DNA from 3 places in the Pseudomonas sp. SMSB3 genome. Region 3 is predicted to be linked to each of the others. Evidence: riboswitches for the same ligand, from Rfam matches in the RefSeq annotation. Region 3 holds a riboswitch; each other region holds the start of a gene.
The links. Region 3 has a riboswitch for cobalamin ahead of cobO (cob(I)yrinic acid a,c-diamide adenosyltransferase). Riboswitches for the same ligand answer to the same signal wherever they lie in the genome.

Region 1 (9,467 bases), on a different contig from region 3:
CCAGGTAGTGCTGATTCCAGGTGTCGGCATAGCGCGAGCTGTACAGGCTGGCGCTGAACGCCGCGCTCGGGCTCCAGGCCAGGCCGGCGAGATCGAAGCTGTCGCCTTGGCGAGCGTCGGAATAGTTCACCACGAACCCCTGGTCGTGGCTGGAAGCGTTACGGTCGGTATTTTCGGTGAAATGGCCGGCGACCAGCTTGAGTTTGTCGACTTCGTTGCTGGTGAGAAATACCCCGGTAAAGGTTTCTGGCAGCAGACGGCTATCAGATGAACTGAACACCGGTGTCTTGATCCGTTGTTCGCCGTAGGACAGCACCGTGTTGGACAGGCGCAATTTCAACGCCGCGCCCGCGCGGCTGTATTCACGCTTGGGATGCCCTTCGTTATCCAATGCCAACAGCCGTGCCTTGCCAGCGCGCCCGCCACCGCTGTCCAGACGCAGGCCAAGGTAGGCGTGGGCATCGACGCCTACCCCGATCAGCCCCTGGGTGAAGCCGGACTGCAGCGTGCCCATCAGCCCGTAACCCCATTCCTCGGCCATGCCGTTGCGCTCGCTGCGCGGTTTGTAGGCGTTGCGCGCGCTGCCATTGCGGCCACCATGGCGGTAGTCGCGCTGGTCGAACACCGTACGGTTCAACAGGCTCCAGCTGCTGTCTTCTACCAGTCCATTGCTCTGTGACTGCGCTGAGTCCGCGCAGGCCAGTGGCGCCAGGCCACTGAGTGGAACGGCTAACAGCAAGAGGGCGGGGCGCAACGGCATGGTGTGGGGTTCCTGTTCAGGGGGCGCGGAAACGCAGGATGCGCGCGCCGTCGTACGGGTCGGTCAGATAATGGGCATGCACACCGAACGTGCTCAGCAGGCGCTCGGGCGTCAGCACCTGGTGCGGCGTACCGAGCGCGACCAGGTGGCCTTTGTCGAGCACGGCGACGCGGTCGCAGGTCAGCGCTTGGTTCAGATCGTGCAGCGCCACCAGCGTGGTCACTGCCAGTGCCTGTACCTGTTGCAGCAGGCTCAGCTGATGTTGGATGTCCAGATGGTTGGTCGGCTCATCGAGCAACAGCACCTGGGGGCGCTGGGCCAGGGCGCGGGCGATGTGCACGCGCTGGCGCTCGCCGCCGGACAGCGAGCTCCACAGACGGGCTCGTAGGTGCTCGGCATCCAGGTCAAGCAGGGCTTGCTCGACGATGGCGCGGTCTTCCCGTGAGAACGGCGCCAGGGCCGATAACCACGGCGTGCGGCCCAACGCGACGGCATCGTAAACGCTGATCGCATCGAGGGTGTCGGCGTGCTGCTCGACCAGCGCCAGGGCCTGCGCCACGCGCCGGCGCGGCAGGCCTGCCAGGGACTGGCCGAGCAGCTGGATGCTGCCAGCACTGGGGCTGCGCAAGCCGGCCAGCAGTTTCAGCAACGACGACTTGCCCGAGCCATTGGGGCCGACGATGGCCAGGGTTTCCCCGGGCATCAGGCTCAGCTCGACGTTGCACAGCACGCTATTGCCGGCCAGTTGCAGGCTCAAGCCGCGACAGGCCAGTGGTGCAGGTTGCAGGTGCTGCATGACGGTCATGGGCACCCCCGGCGGCTGATCAGGATCAGGGCGAACACCGGCGCGCCGAGCAGCGCCGTGACCACGCCCACCGGGATCACCTGGCCAGGGATCAACGTACGCGACAGGCTGTCGGCGGCGATCAGAAACAACGCCCCGCCCAGTGCACTGGCGGGCAGCAGACGGTTATGGCCGGGGCCGAGCAACAGCCGCAGGGCATGCGGAATGACCAGGCCGACGAAGCCGATGGCGCCGACGATCGACACCATCACCGCCGTGACCAGCGCTGCGCAGCTGATCAACAGCAATTGCGTGCGGCGCACGGCAATGCCTAGCGAGGCTGCCGAGTCACTGCCGAAGGTAAAGGCGTCCAGCGCCCGGCGATGCCACAGGCACACCAGCAAGCCCAGCACTGCCACTGGCAGCGCCAACCACACCGATGGCCAGCGCACCCCGCTGAGGTTGCCCAGCAGCCAGAACAGAATGCCCCGGGCCTGCTCGGCAGTGGCCGACTTGGTGATGAGAAAGGCGGTAAGGGCGTTGAACAACTGCGAGCCGGCGATACCGGCAAGGATCACCTGCGCGTTGTTGGCACCAGAGCCGGCGGCGCGCGCCAGGACCAGTACCAGGGCGAAGGCCGCCAGGGCCCCGATGAAGGCGCCGCCTGACATGCTCAGGGCGAAGCTGCCCAGGCCCAGCAGGCCGACCAGCACCGCGCCCGTCGAGGCCCCGGCCGACAAACCCAGCAAGTAAGGTTCGGCCAACGGATTGCGCAAGAGCGCCTGCAGAATCACCCCGCAGATCGCCAGGCCCGCGCCACAGGCTGCGGCCACCAGCGAACGGGTCAGGCGGTAGTTCCAGACGATCCCGGCATCAATGGGGTCGACCGGGTAACCGGCCTGCCACAGGTGATTGGCCAGCACCTGGTAAACCACGCTGGGCGCCAGTCGGGTTTCGCCAATGGCGGTGCCGGCCAGCACGGCCGCCAGTAACGCCAGCACGGCAAGCAGGCTGTAGAGCAGCGCTCTCATGGGCGCGCCGCTGGAACGGGGGCGAGTTGCGAAGACATGTTCGGGCGATCTCCTATCGGGCAGTTCTGGGGAGGAACGCACGGACAGGCATCGCCACGCCGCTGCTGGCGCAGCGGCACACCGATGACCATCCCGGACACCCCGCCGGTTGGTGAATGTAGGCCGGCAGGTCTCCTGACTGGTGCGTCCTCGCCCGGCTCCGGCCTTCCCAGGGCAATAGACCCAGTGGCATCGATGGAGCAGGCTCGGCACCTACAGTTGCGGGGGCAGTTCCGATTGGCGCGCCTGGGGCGGGCCTGGGATTCCCTTTTGATTCCGTGATGGAAACCGGCGGCCGCATGGTAGACCATCCGCTCGCCGGGGCAAAACGCTAAATCAGAAGTACTTGAGCCAGGCGATGTCGCGGCGACGGCCCTTGAGCTGGGCGAACCAGCGCACCGGCAGGTATAGCGCGGCCGCTAGCGCGACTGCTGCCAACCAGACCGCGCCAATGCCCTCAAAGCCGAAATAGGCACCTTGATTGAGGCCAAACAGCGCCACGCACGCCAGGTACAGCAGTTTGAGCACGTACAGGTGCAGCAAGTAGAAGAACATCGGTGCGGCGCCGAACACCGCCAGCACGCTGATCCAGCGCGCCGCGCCCGCGCGCTCGAAACCACGCAGCAGCAGCAGGCCGCAACCCAGGGTGAGTGCCAGGAACAGCAGCGATGGCGGGTATTTGGTGATATTGAAAAAGCTCATCAGCGTTTGCGTGATGCTCGGGTAGCCGCTCCAGGGCGCTTCGCCGTAGCCGTTGTACAGGCGCAGTGCGACGAAACCGCACAACGCCAGCAACCCGGCCAGCAACAGCCGATGCTGGCGCTGGGCCGGCTGGCTGCCCCGGGCGAACCATGGGCCAAGGGCGTAACCCAGGGCGATTACGCCGATCCACGGCAACACTGGGTAGGAGGTGCGTAGGCGCAGGCCTTCGGAAACCTGCAACCAGCCGCGGTCATGCAGGATCGCCCATGGCACATGCATGGCCGAATCCAAGCCGAAATGCACGCCGTCGAGCAGGTTATGCCCGGCGATGATCAGCGCGCCGAGCACCAGCAATGCCGTGCGCGGCAGCCACACCAGCACTGACAACGCGATCATGCTGACGCCAATGGCCCAGATCACCTGCATGTACACCACGCTCGGTGGCAGCTGGAACGTCCAGGCAAAATTCACCAAGGTAAATTCCAGCACCACCAGGAACAGCCCGCGCTTGAACAGAAACGCCGAGACATCGCTGCGGCCCTGGTACTTCTCGCCGTACAACCAGGCCGACAGCCCGGTCAGCAGGACGAACACCGGAGCGCACAGGTGCGCCAGCGTGCGGCTGAAAAACAGCGTGGGGTCGGTGGCATCTATCGCCATCGGGTCGCCAACCTGGCGATGCAGGAAGAAGGTTTCGCGTACGTGATCGAGCAACATGAACACGATCACCAGTCCGCGCAGGGCGTCGATGCTTTGCAGGCGCTGGTGGAGCAGGGTGGGAGTCGCTGAGGCGCTGGTCATGGAAGTGGGTCGCAGGCAGGAATTGATGTCAAATGAAACGTTATCTTATAACTTTTGTTTCATTGTTGGTAGCCCTTTCCTAGCTTGATCAAGCACGAAACCTCCGACCCAGCGGCGCGCCGCTGGGCAGCTAATGAAAATTTCGTGAATTTATCGTGAATTTAACCGAACTTTTTCGCCGAGGTTCGCCTCGAAGCGCTCGTTAGTCATTTGTCTTACTGTCATGGAGACTGTATTCGTATGTTCGCTCGCAACCTGCTGCGTCACGCCGGCCTGCTCGCTCTGGTCAGCTCGCCAATCCTCGCCCAGGCCGCGCCAAGCACCGACCCGCTGTTCAGCGTTGGTCTGCTGGGTGCTTACAATAAGTTCAAGTTCGAAGGCGGCAGTGAGTCGGATAAGGAGCATCTGGGCCAGGGCGGTCTGTTCGCCACCTTCAGCAACAAGATGACTGCCGAGTCCGGGTTCATCTACCAGATTGGCGCAGAAGCCAAGTACGGCAAGAAAAACGACGACAAGCTCAAGGAAGCGCAAGCCGACCTGGACCTGGGCTGGCGTGCGGCGCTGGATGCGCGTAATTTCGTCGACGTCACCGTGGGTGGCGGCTACAGCTGGACGCGTTTCGAGCCAGAGATCAACGACCTGGATACCAAGCTGACCTACAAGTCGCCGTTCGCCAAGGCGGCGCTGGGCTACAACCATCAGTTCGACGCCTCGACCCTGCGCGTTGAAGTCGGCGCACGTCACACCATCGATGGCCGCGCCCGCCTCAAGGTCGACGATTTCGGCAGCGATACGGTGGACCTGAAAGACCGTACCAACCCGTATGCCGAAGTGACCCTGCTGATGAACCAGCAAGGCGCGTTGCCGCTGCAGGCCGGCGTCTACTACACCCGGACCGAATACAAGCTCGATGAAGATTCGCCGGTAGCCGACAATACCAAGCTCAAGCGTGACGAGTTTGGCTTCAAAGTCGGCATGGCGTTCTGATGCTGGATGCCTGAGGCACTGCCCCTCCGCTCGTCTCGCACGGCGGCGGGGCAGGCCAGGCCGCTGCTACACGTCCTAGCGCCCGCGGCGGCGCGAAACCCGCGCTTCGATATTGTTGCGCCCGATCAGCAACGCAGGCGTCTCCACCACCGGCGCATCGGCAAGCCATTTGTACATCACCAGACAGTCGACCAGGCCCAGGCGGGCGTGGCGATAGGCCTTGGGCAGCCGACCCACCGTCTCGAAGCCCAGCTTGTTCCACAGCGCCACGGCGACTTCGTTGCTGGCGACCACGCTGTTGAACTGCAGCGCCAGGAAGCCTTCCTGGCGTGCCAGTTTCTGTGAGTGTTCGCACATCAGCCGTGCCACCCCGCGGCCCTGGGCAGCGGCGCAGACCATATAGCCACAGTTGCCGACATGGGCCCCGGGTCCCGCCGCATTGGCCTTGAGGTAGTACGAGCCCAGCAGCTCACCGTCCTCTTCGGCTACCAGCGTGTGCAGCGGCAGTTCAAGCCACAGCCGGCGCGCCTGGGCGAAGTCGAGCTCGGGATCGAGCGCGTAGGTTTCGCGGGCCTGGACGACTGCCTGCAAGGTGGGCCAGAAACGCTCGAAGTCATCGGGCGTCATGGGGCGAACGTCGATCATGGCGCTTCCTCGAACCATCAGATGTAGATGAACAGCACTATCAATGCCGCTACCACCAGCCACTTTTCCAGGTAGTAACGCATGCGATTGCGCTTCTTCAACGCCTTGCCGCGTTCGCGTATGCGGTAGATGCGGGTGAATAGCCGATTGATCGCACCGGTCTTGTCGCCGGCGTCGTTGGGCGCTGCTGCGGCGGCCATGACATTGCGGCTGAACCAGCGGTTGAAAGCGGTGGCCCAGCGGTACTTGAGCGGACGCTCGATGTCGCAGAACAGGATGATGCGATTGTGCTCGGTGGTGTTGGCCGCATAGTGAATGTAGGTTTCATCGAACACCACACCCTCGCCATCGCGCCATGAATACTTTTCGCCGTCCACGTCGATATAGCAGCCATCGTCATTGGGCGTGTCCAGGCCAAGATGGAAACGGTACGACCCTGCGTATGGGTCACGGTGGCGCACCAGCTTGGCCCCCGGCGGCAAGGTGGCGAACATCGCCGCCTTGACCGTGCCGATGCCTTGCAGCAGCTCGGTGGTGCGCGGGCACAGGGTCATCGCCGAGGGGTGGCTCTCGCCGTACCACTTCAGGTAAAAGCGCTTCCAGCCGGTCTTGAAGAACGAGTTGAAACCCACGTCGTCGTAGTTGTCGGATTTCTTGATCTCGCCGACGTGCAGCAACTGCTGCGCTTCGGCGCGAATTTCCTGCCAGTGCTCCTGGAGCGGCTGCAGCTCGGGGAAGGCCTCGACGGGCAAGTAGGGCTTGGCCGGGTGTTTGGAAAACAGGTACAGAAAGCTGTTGACCGGCGCCAGGAAGCTTGAGTGATCGCCCAGCTGGCGGGTCAACTTGTGGCGTACCCGACCGCGCAGGTGAACGTAGGCGATCGAGAGAACGAAGATCAGTACGAGTGCAATTTTCATGGACGTTTACTTGTCGAAAAATGGCCATGCGCCATGGCGTAAGCCCGCCAGCATAAACAATCATGGGGGCAGTTTGTACATATTGTTACGTTGAGCCGGGGCGATTTGAGCGCATCACCGGCTAGCGAGCGCAAACGTTTCACGCAATGGAGTTCCTATGATCCAGGCCATCCGCGCCAGTGGCGCCCCGTTCAAACGGCTGTTCTTCGCCTTGCCGGTCAGCGATAGCCAGCGCCGCGCCATCGCCCACTGGCGGCGTGGTCTGAACCTGCGCAGCGGCAAGCCGGTGCCTAGCGAAAACTTCCACCTGACCTTGCTGTTTCTGGGGGACGTAGACGCCGCGCAGGTACCGGCGATTTGCGCCGCAGTCGATACCCTCACGCGCCCGCAAGCGCCACTTCGCCTGGTGCTCGACCGGTTGAACAGCTGGCAACGCGCCGGCGTGCTGGCGCTGGAGCCGCAGGAAACGCCAGCTGCCCTGCGCCAGTTGGTCTACGCCTTGCAACAGGCACTGCTGCCGATGGGCTTTGGCGAGCAGGGCCGCGAGTATCGCCCGCACCTGACCTTGTCGCGCGACTTCCGCCACCAGGCGCCCGAAGCGGGGGTAGCGCCGGAATTCTTCCTCGATGCCCGGGTGTTCACCCTTTACGAATCGCGCAAAGGGCGGTATTGGCCACTGGCGCAATGGCCGCTGGGCGACGCCTGAGGCGGCTCACACCGGCAGGCTCTGGTACGACAGTTCGTCGCCGGGGCTGCGCGCGAACTGGCGCTTGTACTCGCGGCTGAACTGCGAGGTGCTCTGGTAGCCCACTCGATGCGCCGTCTGCGCCACGCCCAAGCCTTCGCCGATCAGCATCTGTTGGGCCTTGAGCAGGCGCAGGCGCTTGACATACTGCATTGGCGCCATGTCGGTGCAGCGCTTGAAGTGCTCATGGAAGGTCGAGACACTCATGTTCGCACACGCTGCCAGGGCCTCGACGCTCAAGGGTTCGGCGTAATGCTCGCGCAGGTGCATGAGTGCCGCGCCAATTCGTGCAAAGTGACCCTGCTGCTCGACCAGCGCGCGCAGCGCCCCAGCTTGCGTTCCGCGCAGTGCGGTGTAGAGCACTTCACGTACGCGCGCCGGCCCCAGGACTTTGGCGTCCACCGGGTCTTGCAGGCACTGCAGCAGGCGCTCGACCGATGCGCGCATCGGCGCATCCAGCGCCGCCGAGGTCATCGACTGTGGCGTCTGCGCCTGTACCACAGCATCGGGGGCCAGGCCCATGCTCTGCACCAATTCGCCCAGCACACCACGGTCGATGTCCACTGCCACACCCAGCAGCGGTACATCGGCGGTGGCGAAGGTTTCGCACATGAACGGCACCGACAGGGCCTGCACCAGGTAATGCCCCGCACCGTACTCCAGGGTGCGCGGCCCCAGGCGCGCCAGCTTGCTGCCCTGCGCCAGGATCATCAGGCTCGGCTCGTAGATTTGCGGGCTGCTGGCTACATAGTGGTCCCAACTCAGCACTTGCACCTGAGGCAGGTGGGTTGGGACGAACCCCGGGCGTTCGGCAAGGCGGCGGATGAGCGCGCACAGCGGGGCGTTGGCATCGACGTGACGGGTCAGTTGCATGGTGTACCAGGACAGAGAATCAGACAGTGGCATCATCGCAGAATGGCTGGCCAGCGCCAGAGGCTGGGCGCAAGGTTCGGACGATCAGGCATGCATGTCGGAGAATCAGCCGTGGCGGGTCACAGGCTTGAAGGGCAAAATGGCCTCACTGAACCGTTTCACTTCATCGAGAGGTCCCGTATGTACACTGCTATCGGTTACGCCGCGCAAACCCCGACCAGCCCCCTGGCGCCCATGAAGTTCGAGCGCCGTGCGCCGCGTCCTGACGATGTGGTCATCGACATTCTCTACTGCGGCGTGTGTCACTCCGACATTCACCAGGCGCGCAACGAGTGGGGCATCGCCGTGTACCCGCTGATGCCCGGTCACGAGATCATCGGCCGGGTCACCGCCGTGGGTGAGCAGGTCAGCGCACACAAGGTTGGCGACCTGGTCGGGGTCGGCTGCATGGTCGATTCCTGCCGCCACTGCGAAGCGTGCGCCAAGGACCTGGAGCAATATTGCCTGGAAGGCCCGACCATGACCTACGCCACCCCGGACCGGGTCGATGGCAGCAACACCATGGGCGGTTATTCCAGCAGCATCGTGGTGAGCGACCATTTCGTGGTGCGCATCCCCGCAGGCATGGACCTGCCCAGCGCTGCGCCGATTCTGTGCGCCGGCATCACCACCTATTCGCCGCTCAAGCACCACGGTGTGGGCCCTGGCCACAAGGTCGGCATTCTCGGCATGGGCGGCCTGGGCCATATGGGCATCAAGCTGGCCAAGGCCCTCGGTGCCGAAGTCACTTTGTTCACTCGTTCCCAGGCCAAGGCCGATGAAGCACGTCGCCAGGGCGCCGACCATGTGATCGTGTCCACCGATGCCGAGCAGATGCGCGCTGCCGCGGGCCGCTTCGACTTCCTGCTCGACACCATCCCGGTGCAGCACGACCTCAATCCGTACCTGGAAACGCTGAAATTCGATGGCGTGCACATCCTGGTCGGTCTGATCGAGCCGATCGACCCGGCGCTGCATGCTGCCAACCTGGTGATGAAACGCCGCGTGCTGGCTGGCTCGCTGATTGGCGGCATCGCCGAAACCCAGGAAGTGCTGGATTTCTGCGCCAAGCACGACATCCGCTGTGACATCGAGATGCTCGATATCCGCAATATCAACCAAGCCTACGAGCGCATGATCGCCG
Region 2 (9,467 bases), on a different contig from region 3:
GGCCATGTCGGTCCAATAGTCGAGGCGGTTGAACGCCACGCTGGTATTGCGCGGGTGACGCCACAGCCCCGGTGACTGATGGCTGGCGGCGTTCATGCTGAACGCATTGAAACGGATCGGACGCGGCATCGTCAGCACTCCCGCTCAAGGCAGCACGGATGAGGGGTAGACCGCGTCGGCCACCTGCAGCTTGCGCGGAATCAGACCCAGCCCCTGGAAGGTATCGGCCAGCTTCTGCTGTTCGGCGATGATCTGCGGGGTGATCGCCACCGCATTGTAGTTGCGTCGTTCGCTGGCTACCTCCAGCACACTGGCGCTGATGCCCAGCTGCGGCGCCAGCAATGCCGCGACTTCGCCGGGTTTGGCGTTAGCCCACTGGCTGACCTTGGCCAATTCGCCGAAGAATGTCTTGAGCAGGTCCTTGTGCTGATCGGCAAAGCTGGCGGTCGACAAGTAGAAGGTACGGTTGTTGGACAGGCCGCTGCCATCGCGCAGGTTCTTCAAGCCCGGCTGGCGCTCGGCCGCCGCCAGAAACGGATCCCACAACGTCGCGGCTTGCACGCTGCCGGACTGCAGCGCCGCCACCGCATCGGCGGCATTGTTGACATAGGCCGGGGTGATGTCCTGGTAGCTCAGGCCGGCTTGTTCAAGCGCCACCGCCAGCAGGTACTGGGCATTCCAGCCGCGACCGGTGGCCACCCGCTGGCCCTTGAGCGACTGGACACTGCTGAGTTGGTCCTGCTCACGCACGACTAAACCGATGCCGCGCGGATAGGGTTGTTCAGCGGCGAGGTAGACCACCGGTTTACCGGCCGCCTGGGCGAACACCGATGGCGCATCGGCGGCGTGCCCCAGGTCGATGGCGCCGGTACTCAGTGCTTCGAGCAATTGCGGGCCAGCAGCGAACTCATGCCAACTCACCTGCACGCCCTTTGGCGCCAGGGCTTTCTCCAGGGCGCCGCTGCTTTTCAGAATGTTGATGCTGTTGAATTTCTGGTAGCCGATGCGCAGTGTCTTGGCTTGCTCGGCCAGTGCCGAGGCGCTTGGCAAGAGGCTGGCGGCGAGGCTAAAGAAGAGGCCGCCGAGCAACACTCGGCGCAGGGAAGAAAAGGGCATGGTGCAGGTTCCTCGAGATGGGCAACGGTGACCCAAGCGTAAGGAGGCTGCAGGGGCCTTTCAATTCGTTAATTCCATTTGGTTAGATTGTTTTGTTCTTTTTATATCATTTTGTGTTTGTGTCGTATGATGACGAAATTTTCACATGCTCTTGCTAGCATTCGCGCCAGTTTCAAGGAGCCCAACCATGTCGATTCTCCACTGGCGCAGCACGCGCATCGTTCTCATTGTCACCGCGGGCCTGTTGTGCGCCACCCTCGGGTTTTTCGCCTGGCAATCGTTCTACCCCGTTCAGGCAGCCGATGGCTGGAACGTCAGTGTGTTGCACCGCGATGTGGCCAAGGCCGCCTCGCTGCTGCCCCAAGCCGATGGCAGTCTGCTGGTCAGCCGCGAACTGGATGATGGCAAAGGCAGCATCCTGAAGATCACCGCCAACGGTCAGCGCCAGGTGCTGATCGACAGTTTGTCCAAGCCCGACGGCATGACCGCCGCGCTTGGCGGCTGGGTATTCAGCCAGGAAGGCGGGAGCGCACCGGTCAGCCTGTCGCGCAACGGCACAGTCACTGACCTGTTTCACGGCGAGAGCGTCCAGGGGCTGTGGAACGACGGCGACCACCTCTATGCCATCGAAGATCGCAAAGGTAATGGCCGTCTGATGCGCTACGATTGGGCGAGCGGGGAGGTTGAGGTATTGCGTTCCGGCCTGACCGAGACCGAGGGCCTGGCGCGCTGCGATGGCGGCCACCTGCTTTACACCGAAAAAGGCACCGGTGTGGTCCGGGCACTTTCCGAAGACGGCAATGACCCTGTCGTGGTCGGCGGCTTGAGTCATCCGACATTCCTGATGTGTGACCAGCGCGGCTTGTGGATCAGCGAAGACAACACGCACCGCGCACGCCTGCTGCGGGTCGACCCGGACGGCACCCAGCACACCGTGTTGACCTTCCTCAAGGCGCCGCAGTCGATCGTCGCCGACGGCCACGGCGGCTACTTGCTTGCTGAAGGCGGCCGCGACCGGGTATTGCAACTGACGCCCCCTGACCAGCCGACCGACGCGCAGCGCTGAGCCGAGCGTCTAGCCCGCAAGCGCCTGGCGGACGATGTCGGCGCCCTTGACCAGTGCCTCCAGCTTGCCCCTGGCCACCTGCCGGGGCAGCGGTGCCATGCCGCAGTTGGTACAGGGGTACAGCTTGTCGGCATCGACGAATGCCAGCGCCTTGCGCAAGGTGTCGGCGACTTCCTCAGGCGTTTCAATGGCATGGTTGGCGACATCGATGGCGCCAACCATGACCTTCTTGCCGCGGATCAACTCGAGCAGCTCCATGGGCACCCGCGCGTTGTGGCACTCCAGCGAAATGATGTCGATGGCCGATGTCTGCAGTTTGGGAAACGCCTGTTCGTACTGCCGCCATTCAGACCCCAGGGTCTTTTTCCAGTCAGTATTGGCCTTGATCCCGTAGCCGTAACAAATGTGCACCGCTGTTTCGCAGCGCAGGCCTTGCGCAGCGCGTTCCAGTGTGGCGATGCCCCAGTCGTTGACCTCATCGAAGAACACATTGAAGGCCGGCTCATCGAACTGAATGATGTCCACCCCCGCAGCTTCCAATTCACGGGCTTCCTCATTGAGGATCTCGGCAAATGCCCAGGCCAGCTTTTCGCGGCTTTTGTAGTGGCTGTCGTACAGCGTGTCGATCATCGTCATGGGGCCGGGCAGTGCCCACTTGATCGGCTGGCCGGTCAGTTGTCGCAGACGCTTGGCGTCCTCGACGAACACCGGTCGTTGCCGCGCCACGCTGCTGACCACCGTAGGCACACTGGCGTCATAGCGATCGCGGATTCTCACGGTCGCGCGCCGGTCGAAATCGACCCCATGCAGATGTTCGATGAAGGTCGTGACGAAGTGTTGGCGGGTCTGCTCGCCGTCACTGACGATATCCAGCCCGGCCTGTTGCTGATCCAGCAGGGCCAGGCGCAACGCGTCATGTTTGCCGTCATCCAGTGCCTGGCCCTGCAACTGCCAGGGTGCCCACAAGGTTTCAGGGGTCGCCAGCCAGGCAGGCTTGGGCAGGCTGCCGGCCGTGGAGGTAGGAAGCAATGTGTTCATGGAAAGTAGCCTTGTTGAAGTGCCTGAGTCAGGCAGCGTGACGGGCGAGCCACTGCTGCAGCAGTGCCTGGTGAGGTTTGATGAAGTGCGCTTCGGCGAAGCGTCCTTGTTCGACGGCCAGGCGCGCGCGTTCGGCGCGGTCGTAGACGATGCGCGTCAAGGAGTGGTCCGCATGCTGCAAACTGGGCTGGAACACCGCGCCCGCCGCTGCGTTGGCGTTGTAGATCTCCGGGCGGTAAATCTTCTGGAAGGTGTCCATGGTGCTGATGGTGCTGATCAGCTCGAGGTTGCTGTAGTCGTTGAGCAGATCGCCGGCGAAATAGAAGGCTAGCGGCGCGACGCAGCCGGTGGGCATGAAGTAACGAACCTGCAACCCCATGTGAGCGAAGTACTGGTCGGTCAGGGAGTGGGCATCCTGGCGGTATTCGACGCCCAGTACCGGGTGGTGATTGTCGGTGCGTCGATAAGTCTTGCTGGTTGAAACGCTCAAGCAAATGACCGGTGATTTGGCGAACTGCTCACGATAGGCCGCCGAGTTGACGAACTGCTTGAACAGTTGCCCGTGCAGCACGCCGAAGTTTTCCGGTGCGCTGAAGTTAGGCCGTTGCTCATTATGCTGCGCCAACAAGACACTGAAGTCGTAATCACGCACATAAGATGAGAAGTTATTGCCGAGCATGCCAGCAGTGCGCGTCTGGGTATGCCGATCGATAATCGTCGTTTGCAGTATCTCGATCAGCGGCAGGGGCGCAGCAGCACTGTTCGAATCCAACTGCACAGCGCCGGAAACAATCTCGAGCTCAAGCGCGAAGCGCTCTGCCTTGGGGTTATCCCAGCACGCCAGGGCGTTGAAACGGTGGTTGATCATGGCCAGCGTATTGCGTAGATTTTCTTGCCGGTGCTCGCCCCGCGCCAAGTTGGCGAAGTTGGTGGTAATGCGCGTGGTGTCGGCCGGCCGGTAGTGTTCATCGAACGCTACGCGACTGAGCGTGAAATCAAAGGCTGGGCTGTTCATGACAAGTTCCGCGAATCCTTACGGGCTCAATAAAGTGAGTTGTAGTGTAGGGGCGGCCGCTGTCACTTAATACTGAATTGATTTCACTGCTACTTCGATGATGTTCATGACGGCGCATCGTTGGCGTCAACGGCTGCGCCGTACTGTTTGCGCGATTATTTGAGCGCTTGCAGCTGATGTTGCAGGCGTGATGCAGCCCGAGCCGGCAGGTCTGCTGGCAATGCCGGGGCTTTCGCTTGCGCAGCGCCTACCTGAATGAGCATGACCATGCCCATTCCCAGGTGAGGGATGCACTGGATGCCGTACAGTCCCGGCACCGCGAACCTGTGCACGAAGGGTTGGCTGATCTGGCTCTTGAACGGCTCGGCACCGGCCGGTAGCAGCGATGGCATGCTGGCTGCGTTGTGGCTGCTGTGGGTGGGCACGAAGCGCACGCTGTCACCCGGCGCAATGCGCAGATGGTCGGGTTCAAAAACCATGGCTCCACCAGCCCCACGGTTGAGCATCTTCACCTCGAAGGTTGCGCCGAGGGCAGCGGTGGCAGCGCTGGCCGCCGCGAGCAGTACCAGCACTGCGCCTGTGGTACGGCCGTTCATTGACCGCCCTCACCGCTGGCAAATGCCGTCGACAGGGTTTCCAGGCCGCGGAACAAGCGAATCCCGGCCTGCATCGCATCGGCGTCGAGAATCACGATGCGCCCATTCTTCACCGCCTCCATCTGCCGGGTGACCGGGTCGTTGCGCAAGAATTCCAGCTTCTTGTGATAATCGTCGGCGGGGAAGCGTCGGCGGTCCATGCGCGCGATGATGATCCAGGTTGGATTGGCCTTGGCCAGCGTTTCCCAGCCCACGGTCGGCCACTCTTCGTGGGATTGCACGACGTTGCGCACGCCAAGGGTTTGCAGCATGAAATCGGCCACGCCTTGGCGACCGGCGACGTACGGATCGATCTCAAGATCCGCGCTGGAGAACCAGAACATCGCCGAGGTGTGCGACAGGTCCTTGCCGGCCACATGCTGCTTGGCGCGCTCCAGCCGCCTGCGCAGGTCGTTGTTCAAGGCTTCGCCACGGTCTTGTACGTCGAAGATCGCGGCTAGCTCGCTGACGCTTTTATAGACCGTGTCGATGCGAAACGGCTGCAGGCGAGTGCCGTCTGCGCCGACCAGGTTATCCTTGCCTTCGCAGTCGGAAGGCAGCAGGTAAGTGGGGATGTTCAGCTCGCTGAACTGCTCGCGGGTACCGACCACACCCTGGGGCCCGACCATCCATTCGAACTGCACCGTCACCAGTTGCGGACGCTTGTTGACCACTGCCTCGAAACTGGGATCGTTGTCGGCCAGGCGCTCGACCTGCTGATCCTGCGCCTTGAATTCAGGCAACACATTGTTGAACCACAATGAAGTGCCGGCCACCTTGCTGCCCAGGCCCAAGGCGTAGAGCATCTCGGTACCGGCCTGGCCGATGGTCACTGCGCGTTGCGGCGCCTGGCCGAAGGTCTGCGCTACGCCACAATTCTCCACCGTAAGTGGGTAGTGCGTGGCTTGGGCATGGGCCAGCGCGGGGGCGCTGATGGCGGCGAGCAACAGGTACAGGCGGGGCAACATGGGCGATCTCCTATCGAGCGGTGCGCGGCAGGCACGCAGGACAGGCATCGCCAGGCCCCATGGACACATGGAACAGAACCCCAGGCAGGGCAGAGGATGGCCATCCCGGACACCCCGCCGGTTGGTGATATGTGCCGGCAGGTCTCCTGACTGATGCGTCATGGCCCGGCTCCTGCCTTCCCGGAATTCATCCAGTGGCGTTGATGGAGCAGGCTCGGCACCTACAGTTGCGGGGGCAGTTCCGTTTGGCTCACCGGGGGCGAACGACGGATTCCCTATTAATTCCGTGATGGAAACCGGCGAGCGGCATCCTAGAGCATCGAGCCGCCCAGGGAAAGGGCGTGCAAGCCCTTTATGCCAGCGGCTCTGCCTCGGTGCCGGCCTGGCTGGTCTGATCATCGAGCTTCAACCGGTCAGCCTTGCTGATGTACCTGGGCTTGTTGCTCTTGGGCGCGAGCTTTGCATTGGCTTTCTTCTGGTGGGCTTTGAGCAGCTGTTTGAGTTTCTTCTGGCGGTTCATCTTCCGGCTCGCTGTGCAACAGGTGCGCGCATTGTACCCGGGCCTGATGCGCAGCCGGGTTTATTAATTAATGAAATGAGTTCATGTCAGTTGGGATAAAACACCATAAATCATCATTTAGGGAATGAATAAACTGAGTGTCCCTCTGTCGGAGCCCTTCAATGTCTGTTTATGAAACATCCGCCCAAGTGAGTACTACCTCCCGGGCTGCAGGCGTCAGCATCTTGATTCTGGCGTTTTCCGCATTCCTGATCGTCACCACCGAGTTCCTGATCGTCGGGTTGCTCCCGGCGTTGGCCCGGGATCTTGGTATTTCCATCGCGCTTGCCGGGCAGTTGGTGACGCTGTTCGCGTTCACAGTGATGATTTTCGGCCCACCGCTGACGGCGATGCTGTCGCACCTGGATCGCAAGAAGCTGTTCATTGGCATCCTGTTGCTGTTCGCCGCATCCAATGCCGTGGCCGCCGCATCGAACAGCTTCTGGCTATTGGCGCTGGCGCGCGTGGTGCCTGCCTTGGCGCTGCCGGTGTTCTGGGGCACTGCCAGTGAAACCGCCGGGCAATTGGCCGGGGCGCAGCGCGCCGGGCGGGCGGTTTCGCGGGTGTACCTGGGAATTTCTGCAGCCATGTTGCTGGGCATACCACTGGGCACCGTCGCGGCCAGTGCCGTTGGCTGGCGCGGTGCATTCTGGCTGCTGGCAGGGCTGTCGCTGATCATGGCCGTGGCCATGTGGGTGTACATGCCCACGGTTGCGCGCACGGCCAAGGTGGACCTGCTCAAGCAGGCGCAGATCTTCAAGCAACCCGTGTTTCTCGGCAACGTGCTGCTGTCGGTGCTGGTGTTCAGCGCGATGTTCATCGCCTACACCTACCTGGCTGATATCCTCGAGCGGGTCGCGGGGGTGGCGCCGCAACAAGTAGGCTGGTGGATGATGGGCTTTGGCGCCATCGGCCTGGTCGGCAATTGGATTGGCGGCAAGGCGGTGGATCGTTCGCCGATCAACGCCACCATCGGTTTCCTGGCCCTGCTGGGGTTGGGCATGGCTGCCACGGTGGCCCTGGCTGGCAGCGGCTGGCTGTTCTGCGTGGCGCTTGGCCTGTGGGGGATTGCCAACACGGCGCTGTATCCGGTGAGCCAAGTGCGGGTCATGCAGTCGGTCAGTCAGGCGCAGGCATTGGCAGGCACGACCAATGTATCGGCGGCCAATGCCGGTATCGGCATCGGCGCGATCGTTGGCGGCATGACAGTCGCCAATCTGGGCGTTGCCTGGCTCGGCTACGTGGCCGCCGCCGTGGCCGCCCTGGCGCTGCTGTTGGCCGTGCTGGTGCGCAGGCTCAAGCCCGGCCGCTAGGGCAGGGCACCAGGCTGGCTACCGTGCGGCGCCAGCCTGGGTAGCAGGTAGTCGAGCAGCGCTCGCACCTTGGGCAGGTTCTCACGGCTTTTCAGCCACACCAGGTGCATGGGCAGGCCATCGGTGGCCAGCTCCGGCAGCACCTCGACCAGGGTGCCCTGATCGATGTGCCGCTGGGTCAGCCAGGTTGGCAGCTGGCCGATGCCATGCCCGGCGAGCACCGCCGCCACTTCGCCTTCGCCATCGCCTACGGCAATACGCGTCTGCAGCGTGCGCCGTTCCATCTCGCCGGGCTGGCGACCCTTGAAGAACCACGGGGTGACCTGGCCATCGCCATGGCCGTAGCCAACACAGTGGTGCTGGTCCAGATCCCGCGCGGTGCGTGGCCATCCGTGCTGCGCGAGGTAGGCGGGTGAGGCGCAGAAGATCAGGCGTTGCGCGCCAAAGTACTGATGACCCAGCGCTGCCGACCAGGTATCCGGCCCACCGATGCGCACGACGATATCGATACCCTCGTGGACCGGGTCGATGAACCGGTCAGAGAACGAGATGTGCGGTTGCAGCAGCGGATGCTGGTGGATGAACGCCAGCACCAGCGGCAGCACGTGCAGGCGACCATAGGACGCGGGCAGGTCCAGGCGAACCTTGCCATGGGGCTCGTCGCCCTGGGCACCAAGGGCATGCTCGACCTGCTCCAGGTCTGCCAGCACCGAGGTACAGGTGCGGTAGAAGGTGACGCCCGCTTCGGTCAGCGCCAGGGTCCGCGTGGTGCGGTTGAACAGCCGTACACCCAGGCGCTGCTCGAGGCGCGCCATGCTCTTGCTGACCGCAGAGCCGGTCAGGTTCAGCCGGTCGGCCGCTGCGGTGAAACTACCAAGATCGGCCACGGCGACGAACACGTCGAGCCCTTTGAGCCGTTCAGACGAAAACATCACCCAGTTCCTTGAGTATCATCAAAGCCGTTTTATTCGCACGATGGGGTGCAAACCGCAACTGCCAATGAGCCCCGACACCTGGGCGAAGTTCCAGCAACCCGGTGCCAAGGGTATGGATGACGTGCGCAGCGGTGAGTGGCTCGAGCATTGCGGCTATACTCCGCGTCCATTTGCAGTGTTCAGGAGCGGTTCATGCAGCAAGCTTTGCTGATCGTCGATGTGCAGTCCACCTTCAGCCCACCGGAGTGGCTGGTCGATGGCATCCGCTTGTTTTCGGCGAACATTCCGTCGATCGCCTCGATCGAGTTGCACGATGAGGCGGTGACGCCGTTTCAACAGCAACTGGGCTGGCACCCGGCCGCCGAAGATGAATGCCTGATCGAGGTGGACCAGGTGTTCGTCAAGCACGGTTACGGACAAACCGCTGCAGCGATCGAATACCTCAAGCGACTGGGGGTGGCGCGTGTACTGGTGTGCGGGATGCAAACCGAAACCTGCGTGCTGGCCGCAGGCTTTGCGCTGTTCGACGCAGGCCTTTGCCCGACACTGGTCACCGACCTGACCGTCGGTTCGGCGCTGGACCGCTCCGGCAAACTGGGTACAGAGCTCTGGCAGCATCATTTCGGCCGCCTTACCACTCGGGCCGAGGTGATGGCTGACATCGCCCCATCATACGCTTGAGGAAACCGCGTCATACTTGCGTGCCTGGTTTAGCATGCACACGCCGATGCTTCGGTTCTTTTATCCACCAGCGCCATTTCTAGCGATTGCCCACGCCAATGACTGTTTTCTACCTCAAGTTCTTGATCACCCCGACCTTGA
Region 3 (9,467 bases):
ACTCGGTGGCCGCGCGGGCCACGGCCGGCGCATCCAGCTCGTCGGTTTCGCGGCTGACCAGATAGCTCACCCGTTGCCGGGCCTGGGCCAGATCACCCTGGCGCAGGGCATCGCCGACCGGCATCACGTGCTCACCAAGGCTGCGCAGGCCGAGGGCGCAATACAACGCCAGCACATCGACCAGCCAACCGATCAGCGGCAGCCAGGACAGGATCAGTGCCAGCAGGGTCAGCGGCACCACGGCCAGGAACCAGGCGCTCACCCCATGGCTGCGCCAACCGCGCCCGGCGGCGTTCAAACGGCGCTCCAACGCCGATGCCAGGTTACCGAAGCCGACCAACGGGTGGCGCCGCTTCGGCTCGCCCAGCAGTGCATCCAGGGCGACCCCGGCCACGGTCAGCAAAGCTACGCTCATGGGCGTTCTCCCCAATGGTTTTCATACAGCATGTCACTCAACGGCCGCTGCTCGGCCCAGTTTTCCTCGACCAGCATAGGCTGCGCATAAAATGCCTCGACCGGCCCCAGACACAGCACGGCCACCGGCTTGGCCCCCGCCGGCATGCCCAGCAGCGAGGCCAGGGCCTGGGGGTCGAACAGCGACACCCAGCCCAGCCCCAGCCCCTCGGCACGCGCCGCCAACCACAGGTTCTGGATCGCGCAGGCAAGTGAAGCCAGGTCCATTTCGGGCAAGGTGCGACGGCCGAAGATGTGCGCCTCGCGGTTGTCCATCAAGGCGGCGACCAACACCTCGGCGCACTGCTCGATGCCCTCGACCTTGAGTTTCATGAATTCATCGGAGCGCTCGCCCAGCGCCTGGGCGGTGCGCACGCGTTCCTGCTCCACCAGTACCTGGATGCGCCCGCGCAGTGCCGGCTGGCTGATCCGAATGAAGCGCCAGGGCTGCATCAAGCCGACGCTTGGCGCCTGATGTGCGGCGGTCAGCAACCGCCCCAGCAGCTCGGGCGGCACCGTGCCGCCAGCGAAGTGGCGCATGTCTCGGCGCTCGCCAATGGCCCGGTAGATCGCAGCGCGCTCGGCGGCGCTGTAGGCGTGGTCAGTCATGGCCGCAGCAGCGCCGCCGTCGCATCAGGGTTGGAGGGGAAATAGAAGTGCACGTAAGAGGCGGTCAACCGGCCCAGGCGATAGACCGCTTCGTTGCCGCGCCCGCCATTGGGGCTCAGGCCGCGGGCAATCGGTTGCAGGACCGTGCTGGTCAGCGAATGGTGATAGGTGTGGCCGCGCAGCGTACCCTCGGGCAGCTCCACCGCTTGCAGGGCCAAGGCTGCCAGGCGCTTCTGCATGGTCGCTTCTCCGCCCAGCAGACCGAGCAGCTCGGCGCGCTCGCCGGCCACGTCGGTCAGGGCGTCGAGCAGATACAGCATGCCACCGCACTCGGCCAGCAACGGCTTGCCCTTGGCGTGGTGGGCGCGAATCGCCGCGAGCATCGGCGCGTTGGCGGCCAGGGCGTGGTGATGCAGCTCCGGGTAGCCACCTGGCAGGTACAGCGCGTCGACAGTCGGCAGCGCCTGGTCGTGCAGCGGTGAGAAGAACGCCAGCTGGGCGCCCAGCTCACGCAACAGGTCGAGGTTGGCGCCATAGAGGAAGGCGAAAGCCTCATCGCGCGCCACGCCGATGCGCACACCGGCAAGCGATGGGGCGGGCGTGTGCAGCGCCGGCGCGGCAAAGCTCACCGCGGGTGGCAAGGCGGCGTCGCAGCTGTCGCCCAGCGCTTGCGCCGCAGCGTCCAGGCGGGCATCCAGGTCGTTGAGTTCGCTGGCCTGCACCAGGCCCAGATGGCGGCTGGGCAGCTCGATGCCGCGCTCGCGCGACAGGCCACCGTACCAGCGCAGGCCCTCGGTCAGGCTGCCCTCGAGCAATTGCGCATGGCGCAGGCTCCCGACGCGGTTGGCCAGCACCCCGGCAAACGGCAGGTCCGCCTGGTAACGCGCCAGGCCCAAGGCCAACGCGCCAAACGTCTGGGCCATGGCGGTGCCGTCGATCACTGCCAGCACCGGCACGCCGAAATGGCGCGCCAGATCGGCACTGGACGGCGTACCGTCGAACAGGCCCATTACCCCTTCGATCAGGATCAGATCGGCGTCTTGCGCCGCTTCCCATAGAAGGCGACGACTTTCCTCGGCACCGATCATCCACAGGTCGAGCTGGTACACCGGCGCGCCGCTGGCGCGTTCGAGGATCATCGGGTCGAGGAAGTCAGGGCCACACTTGAACACCCGCACCTTGCGACCAAGGTTACGGTGCAACCGCGCCAGGGCGGCGGTGACCGTGGTCTTGCCCTGGCCGGAAGCCGGTGCCGCGATCAGCACGGCCGGGCAGCTGCGCGCGTCTCTCACAGCTCGACGCCCTTCTGTGCACGGATCCCGGCCTGGAAGGCGTGCTTGAGCATGCCCATTTCAGTGACGGTGTCGGCCAGTTCGATCATTTCTGCCTTGGCCGCACGGCCCGTGACGATCACGTGCTGCATCGGCGGCCGCGCCTGGATGTCACTGAGCACCTGATCGAGATCGAGGTAGCCATGCTTGAGGGCGATATTAAGCTCGTCGAGCACCACGAACTGCACGCTCGGGTCTTGCAGCAGTTGCCGGGACACCGCCCAGGCCGCCTCGGCGGCGGCGATGTCACGCTGGCGATCCTGGGTTTCCCAGGTGAAGCCTTCGCCCATCACGTGATAGCGCACCTGCTCGGGGAAACGCCGGAAGAACAGCTCCTCGCCGGTGCTGTTACGGCCCTTGATGAACTGCACCACGCCGCATTGCATGCCATGGCCCAGGGCGCGGGCGAGCATGCCGAACGCCGAGCTGCTCTTGCCCTTGCCGTTGCCGGTCAGCACCAGCAGCAGCCCGCATTCATTCGGGGAGTTGGCGATGCGCTCGTCGATGACGGCCTTCTTGCGCTGCATGCGCGCCAAGTGGCGTTCGTCGCGTTCGGGGGTTTCGCTCATGGGGTTCTCCGCAGGCTGGCGCCACGCATCGAAGGTGGGGCGACAGATAGTAGGCAGGCATACGGAGAACGCGCAGATGCCGCAGCGCTTGGCCACGGTGCACCGCGCATCACCCTCCGTGATGCCGTTGGCAGTATCAGGCCGGTCTCCGGGCTCGTGAGCGGGCCTTCAACCCTGGCCTGCGCGCCTTCCCGGGCTTGCACCCAGTGGCCTTGCGCGACCGCTACTCACCTACCGTTGCGGGGGCAGCGCCGGAATCGCGCCTGCTGGCGCACACCGGCTTCCCAGTTTCACCCTGCCCAGTCGACGCTGGCAGGGCACCTGAAACACGCCGCGAAGGTTAGAGGGTTGCACCGGGAGCGTCAATCGCAGCGCAAGCTTGCCTGGGCCGACCAAGCCAAGCGCGCTGAACCTTGGCAAGGTGGGCAGGCTCAGATGGTCATACCCCATCGACGAGGGCTGCGATGATGAAGCGCACCGTGATGCTGTTGCCCTGGGCCTTGCTCGCAAGCCTGGGTGGTTGCGCCGATACCGCGCGCTTGAGCGTCGATGCCGGCAGCGGCCCCTCCCCGCAACTGCCGCCGCCACAGCGCAGCCTGATTCCCACCGTCAATATCGCCCCCGCCAGCGCCTGGCCGGACGGCGTCACGCCCAAGGCCGCAGCCGGCACCCAGGTGCTGGCGTTTGCCGCCAAACTCGATCACCCGCGTTGGCTTTATGTATTGCCCAATGGCGATGTACTGGTCGCCGAGACCAACGCCCCGCCCAAGCCCGAAGACGGCAAGGGCATCCGTGGCTGGTTCATGAAGCGGGCGATGGCGCGTGCCGGCGCCGCCGTGCCGAGTGCCAACCGTATTACCCTGCTGCGCGACGCCGACCATGATGGTGTGGCAGAAATACGCCATACCTTCATCGAGGGGCTCAATTCACCCTTCGGCATGGTGCTGGTCGGCAATGCGCTGTATGTGGCCGAAACCGACCAGCTCACCCGCTTCGACTATCGTCCTGGCGTGGATCAGCTCACCGAGCCGGGGCGCAAGGTCACCGACCTTCCTGGGGGCCCGCTCAACCACCACTGGACCAAGAACGTCATTGCCAGCCCAGACGGCAGCAAGCTCTACGTGACCGTGGGTTCCAACAGCAATGTTGGCGAGAATGGCCTGGAGCACGAGCAAGGCCGCGCCGCCATCTGGCAGATCGACCCCGCCAGCGGCCGGCACCGGTTGTTCGCCACGGGCCTGCGCAACCCCAACGGGCTGGCCTGGCAACCCGACAGTGGGGCGCTGTGGACGGCCGTCAACGAGCGTGACGAGATCGGTAGCGACCTGGTGCCGGATTACATCACTTCGGTCAAGGACGGCGCGTTCTATGGCTGGCCTTACAGTTATTACGGCCAGCATGTGGATGCGCGGGTGTCACCGCCCAATCCTCAGCAGGTGGCCAGGGCCGTGGCGCCCGACTATGCCGTCGGTCCGCACACCGCGTCGTTGGGGCTGACGTTCATCGAGCCGGGTGTTCTGCCAGCGCCCTTCGAGCGCGGGGCGCTGGTTGGCCAGCATGGGTCTTGGAACCGCAAGCCACACAGCGGCTATAAAGTGATTTTCGTGCCATTTGACGGCAGCGGCAAACCAGCGGGCGAACCCATCGACCTGCTGACCGGCTTTCTCGATTCGCAAGGCAAGGCGCAAGGCCGACCGGTCGGGGTGGTCAGCGACCAGCGTGGCGGCGTGCTGGTCGCCGATGATGTCGGCAACACGATCTGGCGGGTCAGCAAGGTGCCTTGAGCGCTGGGCCAAGGCCCCGCTCGCTCAGGGGTTTTGTGCCAAATGGCCTTGGCTAATGACGCGCTTGGCCTGCAGGTAGGCTTTGGCCCAGTAGCTGTTGGACAGGTAGTCCAGGCGCACCGTGCCGCCGCTTGAGGGCGCGTGCACGAAGCGGCCCTCACCCACGTAGATCCCCGCGTGACTGACCTGCGAACCACCACCGGTGGCGAAGAACACCAGGTCGCCGGACTGCAGGGCATTGATGTTCACCGTTGGCGCGCGCATCACGATCATCTCGCGTGTCGAGCGCGGCAGGCTGATGCCGGCAGCGTCGCGGTAGACATAGCCAATCAGGCCGCTGCAATCGAACCCGGAATCCGGGGTATTGCCGCCCCAGCGATAGGGCGTGCCGACCAGGCCAATGGCACGGATGAGCACGTCATCGGCCAACGGCGAGCCTTCGGGCTGGGTGTAGGTGATGGTTGGCTGCACCACCGGGGCGGGCGCCGGGGCATGGCTGGAGCAGGCAGCCAGCAATGCCGCCAGGGAAATGAATGCGAAGCGCGCCATTTTCTTCATGGCCAGAACGTCCTGTCTGAGACCGCACGGCAGCAGCGGAAAAAGTGTTGAGAAATTAGATTAGCCGCTTTCTGTAAATGCGCACGGCGGCGAGCTTTTTTGAGCTACGCCGCCGTGGAAGAGTTCAGCATCGATCGATCAATTGCGCGCGATATTGGTGCTCGGCGCCATGGCCAAGGCGCGCTTGGCTTCGATGAAGGTCTTGCTCCAGTAACGATCACCGAGGTTATCGATGCGCACGCCACCGCTGCGGCGGCTGCTGGAGTGGATGAACTGGTTGTCACCCAGGTAGATGCCGGCGTGACTCACGCGGCCGCGACCATTGGTGCTGAAGAACAGCAGATCGCCTGGCTTGAGCTTGTTGCGCGCAACTTTCGGGGCATCGACGTTGATCATTTCGCGAGTCGAGCGCGGCAAATTCATGCCGGCTTCTTCGCGGAACAGGTAGCCGATGAAACCGCTGCAGTCGAAGCCGGACGCCTCGGAGGTGCCGCCGAAGCGGTAGCGGGTGCCGATCAGCGACATGCCGCGCTCGAGGATGCTGTCCGCCAGCACCGGCAGCTGATAAGGCTTGCTGCTGGAGAATGCCTGCAGGTCATCTTCGCTGGCCTGCTCTTCTTCGCCGAACACCGCCGATGGCGAAGCCTTGGCCTTGCTGACTGATTGCGAGACAACCGGGGTGTAATCCTGGGGCTGGGAAACCGGGCCTTGAGCCGCGCAGCCAAAAAGCAGGGTTACGAGTGCGAGTGGCACGAGGGGTGCGAAGCGCTTGAGCATGAGCACGACCGTGTCTGTAGTCCTTTGGAAGGGGGAGACTATGCCCTCTATCATGGCCATTTGCAAATTTTATCGAAAAAGATGTGACTTTTTCGTTTTGCCCTGTAAAGCCCGTGTTTCCGGGCCTTACCAGCCGAGGGTTTCCTTCAGGAAAGGGATCGTCAACTTGCGTTGAGCCTGCAGCGAGGCCTGATCGAGCCGTTCGAGCAGATCGAACAGCGCGCTCATGCTGCGGGTACCGCGGGTGAGGATGAAATGGCCGACTTCATCGGTCAGGTGCAGACCACGGCGCGAGGCCCGCAATTGCAGGGCGCGCAGTTTGTCTTCGTCGGACAGCCCGCGCATCTGGAAGACCAGGGCGAGGGTTAGCCGCGACTTGAGGTCGGGCAGCTTGATGGGGAGTTCACGCGGTGAAGCCGAAGCGGCCAGCAGCAGGCGCCGACCGCTGTCGCGCAGACGATTGAACAAGTGGAACATCGCCTCTTCCCAGTCTGCCTTGCCGGCGATCACGTGCAGATCGTCGATGCAGACCAGTTCATATTGCGCCAGGTAATCGAGCAACTCGACGCCACGCTCGAGCAACTGCGCCAGCGGCAGATAGACCGCAGGTTCGTCGCGTTGCTGAAAGCGGTGAGTGGCGGCTTGCAGCAGGTGACTGCGGCCCACGCCCTGCTTGCCCCACAGGTAGATAAGGCTCTCGGTCCAGCCGGCGTCGGCCTCGCAAAGCCGCTCGACATAGCCCAACGCCGCAGCATTGGCGCCCGGATAGTAGTTGATGAAGGTGGCGTCATCGCGCAGACGCACACCCAGGGGCAACTGGATCGGTGGTTTCATGCTCGCGGGCAGTCGGGAAGACCGCAGGGGGCCTTTGAGGAACAATCTGCAAAGTCTATACCCGCATCGCAGGCCGCACAATCACGCTTGCAAATAGCCCAAGCAAAATCAAAGGCTTGCGCGGCACGCGAGCGCCACTGCCTACAGCTCTGGGTCGGCATCGCCAGCGTACATGTCCGATTCCTTGTACAGATCGTGCACATGGCGCACCAGCACCATGATCACCGCCGCCACTGGCAGGGCCAGCAACACGCCGGTGAAGCCGAACAGCTCACCGCCAGCCAGAATGGCGAAGATCACCGCCACCGGATGCAGGCCGATGCGATCGCCCACCAGCAGCGGCGTCAACACCATGCCTTCCAGCGCCTGGCCGACCATGAACACGGCAACGATGCCCAGCATCGGATACAGATCGCCGCCGAACTGGAACAGCCCTGCCACCAGCGCGGCACCGATGCCGATGATGAAGCCCATGTAAGGCACGATCGCCGCCAGGCCCGCCAGCATGCCGATCAACAGGCCGAGCTCCAGCCCCACCAGCATCAAGCCGGCCGAGTAGATGAAGCCCAAGGCGACCATTACCAGCAACTGTCCGCGCACGAACGCCCCCAGCACTTCGTGACATTCACCGGCCAGGCCGACGATCTGCGACTCCCGTTGACGCGGCAGCAGGCTGCGCAGCTTGGCCATCATCAGGTCCCAGTCCCGCAGCAGGTAGAAGCCCACCACCGGAATCAGCACCATGTTGGCCAGCCAGGCGATCAGCGCCAGGCTCGACGCCGTGGCCTGGGACAGCACCATGCCGACGATGTCGGTGGTCTGGCCCATGTGCTCGCTGATGGCGGCCTTGATCTTGTCGAATTTCCAGAAACCGTCAGCAAGGCCCAGCTTGGTTTGTACCCACGGCAGCGCCACGTGCTGTACCCAATCCAGCATCTGCGGCGCCAACTCATAGAGGCGAACCAGCTGTTTGGCCAGCATCGGCACCAATACCAGCAGCAGCGCCAGCATGATCAAGGTGAACAGGGCGAATACCGCGACCACTCCCCAGGTTCGCGAGAGGCCAAGGCGCTCGAGCCGATCGACCAGCGGGTCGGCCAGGTAGGCCAGCAGAATGCCGACCAGAAACGGCGTGAGGATGTTGTGCAGGCTATAAAGAAGCACCGCCAGCAGCAGTGCGGCGCCCAGCCAGATCCAACGACGCGAGTCAGTCACAGGTCGATCTCCTTACCAACGAAAACGCAAGCCGTCGAACGGCTTGGCTGGACTGGCGGGCGCTTGCGGCTGCCCGCTTGCATCTGCCGGGGCTGGCGCGGGGGGCGCCGTAACGGCCTGTTCGGCCGGCAGCTCCTGCAGCTTGGCCAGCCCCAGTTGCGCGCGCAGTTGCTCAGGGTTACCGCTCACGGCATAGGTCAGGGTGCCGCCGTCGGCCAGTTGCAGGCGCGGGCCATAGGGTTCGAGGACGCGACCGAGCTCGGCATAACGTTGCAGGTTCATGCCCTGCACCTGCACCTGCAACTGGCTGCTGGCCCCGGCCTTGATCACGTAGCGCGGTGCCAGGCGGCTGCTCACGGCGAGCATCACGGCATCGGCCAAGGCGGCCTGGTCGGGCGCTTCAGCGCTGCCTTGCTCTCGCTGCTCGCCTACCCACAGCTGCCACTTGCCTTGCCATTTGCCGTCGCTCTCTTGCGCGTGCACGGCCAGCAGGGCATCGGCACCGTAGCGCTCGGAGGCTTCGCGCAGTGGGGCCGGATCACTGCCGTCGAGCTGCTTGGCATTGGCCACCAGTTGCTCTTGCAGGTCTGCCAACGGCAGGCGCAGCGGCAACCCCCGGTGCTGGGCGGCGCGGCGCAGCGGTTGGGCGCTGGCCTGGCCGTCGCCGACCAGGTTGCTGCCTTCGGCGTTTTCATTGAGCCACCAGCCCAGGATCGACGGCCGATTGCTGCCCCACAGCGCCAGCCCCGCCTTGCGCAGCGCCCGCTCGGTGCTGCCGGGGTCGAACTCGACCGACACCGACTCCGGGGGCCCAGCTTCGCTGCCAACTTGGTTGATGAGCTGTTGCGGGTCTTTGCGCAGGCCGGCCAGGCCTGGATTCTGCACAGCTTTGGGATCGCCGGTCAGGCGCAGCACCAGGGTGTCGAACGCTTTTACCGTGGCGGCGCTGCGGGCTTCGGCGCCCTGCCCTTCGAGCGGCTCGCGCACTTGATAGAGCCCGGCGACATTTTCAGCCAGGGCGCTGGCCGACATCAGGGAAAGGCAACCAATTGCCAGAAACTTCGATAGACGCATGGGGGATTCCTGTCCGCTTGGCGCAATGCCTATACCTTATACATGGGGCCCCCGGGTAACCAGTCGCGCGGTGAAAGATTCACTATCTATTTAGCAATTTACGGCTCTGCCCGTCGGCCTGAGGATGGCCGCTGCACGGCAACCCTGATAAAATCGCGCGCCTTCACAGACACTGACGCTTCAGCCAGCTGCGCCTCGCGGTTGCCTTCGGCATCAAGGTCGTTTTTACGAATCCCTCCCTCTTAAAGGCCTGGATCAATGAG

Region 1: linked by a shared signal. The riboswitch ahead of ACLEJW_RS04605 (FecCD family ABC transporter permease) and the one ahead of cobO (cob(I)yrinic acid a,c-diamide adenosyltransferase) in region 3 are both predicted to bind cobalamin.
Region 2: linked by a shared signal. The riboswitch ahead of ACLEJW_RS03530 (ABC transporter substrate-binding protein) and the one ahead of cobO (cob(I)yrinic acid a,c-diamide adenosyltransferase) in region 3 are both predicted to bind cobalamin.

The regions. Positions count from the first base shown of each region.
Region 1 is NZ_JBKGGV010000002.1:282,692-292,158, reverse strand. Features, by position in the region: gene ACLEJW_RS04615 (OprD family porin) at 1-760, opposite strand, end outside; gene ACLEJW_RS04610 (ABC transporter ATP-binding protein) at 777-1,565, opposite strand; gene ACLEJW_RS04605 (FecCD family ABC transporter permease) at 1,562-2,575, opposite strand; cobalamin riboswitch at 2,723-2,922, opposite strand; gene ACLEJW_RS04600 (DUF1624 domain-containing protein) at 2,951-4,117, opposite strand; gene ACLEJW_RS04595 (outer membrane beta-barrel protein) at 4,358-5,104, shown strand; gene ACLEJW_RS04590 (GNAT family N-acetyltransferase) at 5,180-5,749, opposite strand; gene lpxO (lipid A hydroxylase LpxO) at 5,767-6,666, opposite strand; gene thpR (RNA 2',3'-cyclic phosphodiesterase) at 6,824-7,372, shown strand; gene ACLEJW_RS04575 (AraC family transcriptional regulator) at 7,379-8,284, opposite strand; gene calA (vanillin reductase) at 8,465-9,467, shown strand, end outside.
Region 2 is NZ_JBKGGV010000002.1:50,357-59,823, reverse strand. Features, by position in the region: gene ACLEJW_RS03560 (LLM class flavin-dependent oxidoreductase) at 1-129, opposite strand, end outside; gene ACLEJW_RS03555 (aliphatic sulfonate ABC transporter substrate-binding protein) at 145-1,116, opposite strand; gene ACLEJW_RS03550 (hypothetical protein) at 1,304-2,182, shown strand; gene ACLEJW_RS03545 (methionine synthase) at 2,192-3,220, opposite strand; gene ACLEJW_RS03540 (DUF1852 domain-containing protein) at 3,249-4,235, opposite strand; gene ACLEJW_RS03535 (pseudoazurin) at 4,391-4,831, opposite strand; gene ACLEJW_RS03530 (ABC transporter substrate-binding protein) at 4,828-5,838, opposite strand; cobalamin riboswitch at 5,958-6,154, opposite strand; gene ACLEJW_RS03525 (DUF2986 domain-containing protein) at 6,191-6,358, opposite strand; gene ACLEJW_RS03520 (MFS transporter) at 6,520-7,710, shown strand; gene ACLEJW_RS03515 (LysR family transcriptional regulator) at 7,707-8,642, opposite strand; gene ACLEJW_RS03510 (cysteine hydrolase family protein) at 8,838-9,326, shown strand; gene ACLEJW_RS03505 (hypothetical protein) at 9,425-9,467, shown strand, end outside.
Region 3 is NZ_JBKGGV010000017.1:56,660-66,126, reverse strand. Features, by position in the region: gene cbiB (adenosylcobinamide-phosphate synthase CbiB) at 1-415, opposite strand, end outside; gene bluB (5,6-dimethylbenzimidazole synthase) at 412-1,062, opposite strand; gene ACLEJW_RS21480 (cobyrinate a,c-diamide synthase) at 1,059-2,354, opposite strand; gene cobO (cob(I)yrinic acid a,c-diamide adenosyltransferase) at 2,351-2,962, opposite strand; cobalamin riboswitch at 3,085-3,302, opposite strand; gene ACLEJW_RS21470 (PQQ-dependent sugar dehydrogenase) at 3,430-4,746, shown strand; gene ACLEJW_RS21465 (C40 family peptidase) at 4,771-5,304, opposite strand; gene ACLEJW_RS21460 (C40 family peptidase) at 5,443-6,081, opposite strand; gene hda (DnaA regulatory inactivator Hda) at 6,208-6,915, opposite strand; gene ACLEJW_RS21450 (AI-2E family transporter) at 7,057-8,130, opposite strand; gene ACLEJW_RS21445 (DUF2066 domain-containing protein) at 8,143-9,204, opposite strand; gene purM (phosphoribosylformylglycinamidine cyclo-ligase) at 9,463-9,467, shown strand, end outside.